DNA from 2 places in the Metabacillus flavus genome. Region 2 is predicted to be linked to the other one. Evidence: predicted binding sites of a transcription regulator. Region 2 holds the regulator's gene; the other holds the start of a gene.
The links. The regulator LexA, encoded in region 2, represses DNA repair genes until DNA is damaged. The targets are predictions, from matches to a motif close to CGAACATATGTTCG.

Region 1 (3,420 bases), 400 kb from region 2:
TTTAATTAGGGGGATGGGGAAATGAAGGTTCGAGTTTTAAAGCCTGTTTTTGCCGATTCAGCAAGCAAGCTGGTTCATACAGCCAATCAGTTTGAGGAAAGAATCCTCATTAAAAAGGAGCATTGGGTCATTGACGCAAAGAGTTTGCTTGGCGTTTTGGCTCTATCTCTTCAGCCTGGCGAGACAGTTGAAATTGATGCTGAAGGCAATTCAGCTGCTGGCGAAGCGTTTATTGAACTCGGGATTTTTGAAAAATAATCCTTAAAAGCAAGGACCAATTGGCCTCTTCCAATTGGTCTTTTCCCGCTCAATCCTCATACTCCTCAATCTTCACAACGTTTTTGAGCAAAATCGTCTGCCGCTTTCCTTCTGCGTTTATAATACGGATTGCCTGTTCAAGCTGATCGAAAAAATGAATGTACCCGGTGTACGGAACGAGCTGCTCATGCTCGTGAACGGTGAAACGCAGCGGATGATGATTTTCCATTGCGATGCAGATAATTTCGTTAAACTGCTCAAGCTGCTGTTCATCCATTTCCGGCTTCGCTGTATACCGCTCTTCCTCTTTCCACTGCCGAAGCAGCTTTACGTGCTCAGGCAGCATCATAGATGTCCATTTGATGTTTCCCCGGTCGCGGATCATGTTCTTTCTCCTCCTTCCTTATGCTTTGTGCCCGCCTACAAGTGTAGCCCGGTGTCTTGCCGTTCCCGCTTTCGTGTAGGAAACCGCCCGGAGCAGGGAATCGGAGCCGTATTTGCTGCGTATGGAGTCCATAACATACCCGAGCTCGCGCTGCTTTTCCCGGTTTGGCTGAAACAGATTCAGCTGGCTTTCTGTGTCCTCTTCGATGTTCGAGAGAGCAATGGAAATTTTCCGTACTGTCTTTCCGTCATAAAATTCCTCAAAAAGCTCCAGGCAGGTTCTGTAAAGATCCATCGTAATATTCGTCGGCTCCTCCATCGTACGGGACCGGTAAAAGCCTCCGCCCAATTCATCCTTGCTGTAGCCGATGCCAAAACTGATGGTCCGGCCGGCCCGGGAGTGATGGCGGGCTCTTCTCGCCACCTCCTCGCACATCTCAAGAATGACATGCTTTACCTCTTCCGGATCCGTGTAGTCGCGCATGAGAATCTGGCTTTTGCCGAAGCTGATCTGCCCCTGCATAATCGGTTCGCCGATATCGGACAAATCCACGCCCCAAGCATGATAGTAAAGCTGATTACCCATAATGCCGAATTTCTTCTCCAGCATTTCAAGCGGATAATTAGCCAGCTGGCCTATGCTGAAGATTCCCATCCGGTTCAGATTTTTCTCCATCCTTCCCCCGATCCCCCACATCTTGCTCAGAGGCTTCAGGCTCCACAGCTTTTTCTCCACGTCATCATACGTCCACTCTGCGACGCCTGTCTTTTTCGCATCTGTATCGAGGCAGACCTTGGATAAAAGCATATTAGGTCCAATTCCGATTGCGCATGGGAGCTGAAATTCCCGCTCCATTTCATTTTTAATCTTCCAGGCAATCGTATGGGCGTCGCCCCACAGGTGCTCGACACCGTCGACCTGGATAAAGCTTTCGTCTACACTGTAAATATGAATCGCTTCTCTCGGAACATAGCGGTGAAACATTTTGGAAAGTTCAGTTGAAATGCGGATAAACATCGCCATTTTCGGGTTCACAACGTGGATCCGGGGATCATCCGGAATTTCAAATTTTCTCGATCCTGTTTTAATATTGAAGTCCTTTTTCAAATGGGGAGATGCGGCCAGTACCACACTGCCCTGCCGTTCGGTGTCCCCGACGACAGCAAGATAGCAGGTATGCGGATCCAGTCCCATCAGGACCGCTGCGCAGCTCGCATAAAAGCTTTTCATATCAACGCAAAGGATTTTTTTTTTGGGAAGCTGGTCATAATCCATCGCACTTACCCCTCCAATAAGAATATGTGTTCGTAGTTCTATTATACCGCTAATCATAATCGAATAAACGTTCGTCTTCAATGGTATTTTTTGCCGAACAGTGAAAAAGTGAGGATTTTCAATACGCAAACCATTCCATCTGCTGAAAAATCTTTTTTAAACAGAAGGAGTTATCATATAATGTGAGGAAATAGAAAGCAGGGGTGACGATGCAAAAAGAATGGCTGGAGAAAATGCTGATCCGTGCCTTCAAGCAGTATGGACGCGACTTAGAGGAGCACCCGCTTCCGGAAAAAGAAATGGTTTCATTTATTGAGGATTTAAAACATGCAAAGGATGAAGAAACGGAATATTACGAAGTTATTGAAGATCTCGTGTATGAATATATGGTGAATAAGGACGACTGCAGGTTCTAATACGAAGCAGGGGTGATGAAATGAGTCTGGGAACCGTGTATCTCAATGTTGTGATCAACCGCTTTAAAGGTGTAAAAAGCTTAGGTGACCGGGCAATGGAGCAGTTAACTGAACAGGATTTGCATTGGAAGCAAAACGAAGAAACAAACAGCATCGCGATCATTGTCAAGCATCTGAGCGGCAACATGGTTTCCAGATGGACCGACTTTCTCACAACAGACGGAGAAAAACCTGACCGCAGCCGTGAACAGGAATTTCTGAACGATTTGGGAGACAGAGCGGCTGTCATGCAGGTTTGGGAAAACGGCTGGAATGTATTGTTTCGGACACTCGATCAGCTCACGGAGGATGATCTGCTAAAAGAAATCTATATACGGGGCGAATCCCACGTGGTGATGGACGCGATTGAAAGGCAGATGGTCCACTACGCCTATCATACTGGACAGATTGTGCACATTGGAAAAGAACGGAAGAATGCGAGGTGGAAAAGCTTAAGTATTCCGAAGGGAGAGTCGGAAATTTTCCTAAAGGAAATGCTGGAGAAGCATCGGAAAAGCTGATTAGGGATTAGATGCTATTGGATACTGGAGACTTTTTTAAGCGGGGGCAATCCTCAAGCCGGCCCGCTTAGATTAGAGCCTTTCTTAACAGCACAGGCCCAAATAAACCCGTACCCCTCATGGGCACGGGTTATATTCATGGTTTTTATTAAGCCTGCATCGCAATCCATTCTCTCCGCAGAATCCCCATCACAATGCGGTCAAACGCTTTCCCATCTCTGAGAACGGTTTCTCTCAGGCGGCCTTCTTCTGTGAATCCAGCTTTGCGGTAAGCACGAATGGCTGGTTCATTGTAAGAGATTACATCAAGACCAACACGGTTCAGATTCAGCTCATAAAACGCGTATTGCAGAAGCAGCTGAAGCGCCTCGGCACCGTAGCCTTTTCCCCGGTTTTCTTCCTCGCCGATTCCGATTGCGAGAAGGCCGCATTGATTGTTCCATTCAATGCTGTGAAGGGCGGCAAATCCAAGCAGCTGATCCTCTTCATTCGTTCTGATCCTGAATTCAAGTGCTTTTGAAGGAGC
Region 2 (3,420 bases):
TTTTCGTTTTTCAATTTTTGAGGGGTTACGTCATTTCCTTCCGGATCGACCACGGTCACATTTTTCAATGTGTTCTTCATTGAACTTCTAAAGGTTTTCAGGTACTCTTCACGTAAAGCTTTTTGCTCCTGCTGTTCCTGTTCCGTTAACCCTTCAGCCTTGGACTTTTTTGACAGAACATTAATTCGATCAATTTTATCTTTAGAAAGCATATTCATTCTCCTTTTTAAGCCTGTTTTTCTCCTGTATGTTTCGTTCTCGAAGACTGTTACCTTACATTTTGCTGATATGAAATGGTATTGGGATGGCTGTTTTCCGCTACAGGATGCTCACTTTCCATCGGACTGGCACGTGAGCTTTTCCAGAGCTTAGCGCTTTAAATCTGTTCAAAGAACATGTTTTTTACGGTGGGTTTCACTCGCACGAAACTTAAACATAGTTATGGATAGTGCAATGGTACAAAAAAGAGCAAAAAAAGGCAACTAAACAGATTATAAGGTCTGTTCAGCGGCCTTTTTCTCTTCCATGTATTCCTGGTACCTTCTATGTACCGTCGCTTTTGATACTGAATAGCCGAAGCCTCTCAGCGTGGCTGCTATATCTGCGAACGTGAGTTTACTGTTCCTTAAACGAACGATTTCCTCGATTGGAACTTCAATTTTATCTTTTCTCCCGCCAGAAACAAGATCGGTTAAGTTATGCTGCGGCTGATATCCCTTTTCAACCGCACGCTTCATTCCGCGCCTAATTTTCATATTATGGATCTTCCTCTGATATTCTTCGACAATGCTGACAATTTCGAGAACCATTGTATCCGCTTCTGACAGCTGCAGTTCGCCCTGCTGTGCAATTGTGAACACTCTCGCCTGCTCTTTGTAAATACAGTGGAGAATGGCCATTCTGGCGCTTCCTCTTCCAAGTCTGGTTTCATCCTGGATCAGAATTGCTTTTACATCTTCCTTTTTTATCGTGTCGAGAAGCTCAAGAATTCCTTCCCTCTCAATTTCATAGCCGCTTGCCTTCTCCATGATGATCCGGACGGGTTCCATTCCGTTTTGAACCGCTAGCGAAGTCAGTTCTTCTTCCTGTCTATGAAGAGAAGTTTCCTGTTCTTCTTTAGCTGTACTGACTCTGCAATAAATAACCGCCTTCAAGTAAACACCTACTCTTCTGAAGCAATAATGTGGGTTTCATGCTGGTAAAGTTCATTCTTTTTTACTGGAATAAAAACGGTGTCGCCCGGTTTAATGACAATGGTAGATAAATTGTTTTCCTTATCCACCCACTCCACAAACTCAGTCTGAGACATCCCGTGCTTGTCCTTCAATGTTTCTGCCAAATCCCATAATGTATCTCCTTCGCGGATTTCTATTTTAGCATATTCATCCAGTGTTTTGCCGCTTCCCGTACCGGCTGCTGCAAATAAAATACCCCCTACTAGAACGAAAAATGATGCTATGAGTGCAAATGTGCTTTTTGACATGATAACCCCTCCAGAATGTTTGTTCGCTTTTCGATGTTTTTATTATAATACGAACAAACGTTTTGGGTCAAGCGCTTTTCGAACTTATGTTTGTATTTTTAGGTAAATGATGCTATAATCACTATAAATTACTTACTCTGAGGTGCTAAGGATGAGCAAACTATCAAAAAGGCAACAGGACATTCTTGAATTCATTAAACAGGAAGTCAAAAGCAAAGGGTATCCTCCGTCCGTCCGTGAAATTGGTCTTGCTGTCGGTCTGGCATCCAGCTCTACTGTACATGGGCATCTAGCGAGACTTGAAAACAAAGGGCTTATACGCCGAGATCCTACAAAACCAAGGGCTATCGAGATTTTGAATGAAGACCAGGGAATGGAAATTCCGAGAAACGAAGTGATTAACGTTCCGATCATCGGGAAGGTTACGGCAGGGCTGCCGATCACTGCTGTAGAAAATATTGAGGAATACTTTCCGCTCCCTGAACGGCTCGCCTCACCTGATGACCAGGTATTTATGCTTGAGATTGTCGGGAACAGTATGATTGAAGCGGGAATATTAGACGGAGACCTTGTTGTTGTGAGACAGCAGCAATCCGCTAACAACGGTGATATCGTCGTTGCTATGACAGAGGATGATGAAGCAACTGTGAAACGCTTTTTTAAAGAAAAAGATTATATTAGGCTGCAGCCGGAAAACTCTTCAATGGAACCCATTATTTTAAGGAACGTATCAATACTGGGCAAAGTGATTGGAGTATACCGTACAGTGCATTGAAGAGCTTGTTCAACTGGACAAGCTTTTTTTATACATACATAAAATGATAGAATAAGGGCTGGATAATGTGCTATACAATCAGCATCTGGAGGAACCACTTATGTCCGACAATCAAAAGGAACTTCTATTAGATGAAGCCAGCAGTCAATTTATATTTCCCTTCTCTTTAAAATATACCAAGTTGATGAAGATCCAGCAGCAGCTGGAGGATACCGGTTACCGGTTCTTCAAGCTTGATGCAAAAGAAACAGAGAATGCATATTATGGTCCCGGGCAATCCGTTTCCCACGATAATATGGACCAATACTTTTTGCCGTTTATCGAAAACCTGTTATTTGTTCATGAGCCGGCAAAAGAATCGCTTAGCCGGTTTTCAAAGTCTGTTCAATCACCTATCAGGTTATTATTTGGTGAGGATCAGCGTTCATATGGAGCTGAAATCCTTTCTGCTGATATTTTTATCTGTCCCTTTGAAATAGGGATAATCTCGATTCGGACCCGGTTTACTCAGTCTCCCTTGAAGCTTTCTGAAGTGATGGACTTTCAAAATCAGTTCCGCGTTCTGGATCCAAAGCTTGTTGAAAAGAAGAATCTTAGGGTCATTACTGAAAATTCATCCTTTGACAGCATTCAGGATTACATATTTAAAGAAATTGCACCTGGCATTGTTCCTTTTATCGAAACAGGGGCGAACAAGTCCTCTTATTTCGGAAGTCTTCCCTATTTCGTGGATGAAAGAATGTATGTTGTCAGTACGCTGGTCACGCGTGAGGATCACGTGACAAATGAACATCTCTTCCGGTCGGGGCAGGTAAATGGATATGACTCACAAGGAAATCCGTTTATTTCCGCAAGAAACCCTGAGTACATTGACAATTATGCAAAAAACCACACATACAGCAGGTGGGCACCGCAGACGAACTATGTAATCAGCGATCATGCTTTTACTTGCCTTAGCCAGCGGGGAGAGCACGTACCAATAATCAAGTCCGAGATGTTTGGGCAGCATTATTACAACCTGCTCCTTCACTTTTTTTACAAAATGGTTCTGCTTAAACTTTCATATCAATACTCGCTGCTGTACAGACGGAATAAAACGAATGAGATTGAACAGCTAATTCAAACCATTACCGAGTTTTCCGGCAAATATCATTTTAAGGAA

Region 1: J9317_RS12170 (Y-family DNA polymerase) is a predicted target of LexA. The motif match lies at 1,979-1,992, and genes of this name have one in related genera.

Annotation. Positions count from the first base shown of each region.
Region 1 covers NZ_JAGVRK010000001.1:2,359,001-2,362,420, forward strand. Annotated here, with positions in the region: gene J9317_RS12160 (HPr family phosphocarrier protein) at 22-258, shown strand; gene J9317_RS12165 (YolD-like family protein) at 308-643, opposite strand; gene J9317_RS12170 (Y-family DNA polymerase) at 662-1,918, opposite strand; gene J9317_RS12175 (YqzH family protein) at 2,128-2,334, shown strand; gene J9317_RS12180 (DUF1572 family protein) at 2,355-2,894, shown strand; gene J9317_RS12185 (GNAT family N-acetyltransferase) at 3,043-3,420, opposite strand, start outside.
Region 2 covers NZ_JAGVRK010000001.1:1,954,621-1,958,040, reverse strand. Annotated here, with positions in the region: gene J9317_RS10010 (DUF896 domain-containing protein) at 1-212, opposite strand, end outside; gene J9317_RS10005 (YneB family resolvase-like protein) at 492-1,154, opposite strand; gene yneA (cell division suppressor protein YneA) at 1,163-1,483, opposite strand; gene lexA (transcriptional repressor LexA) at 1,635-2,258, shown strand; gene J9317_RS09990 (magnesium transporter CorA family protein) at 2,359-3,420, shown strand, end outside.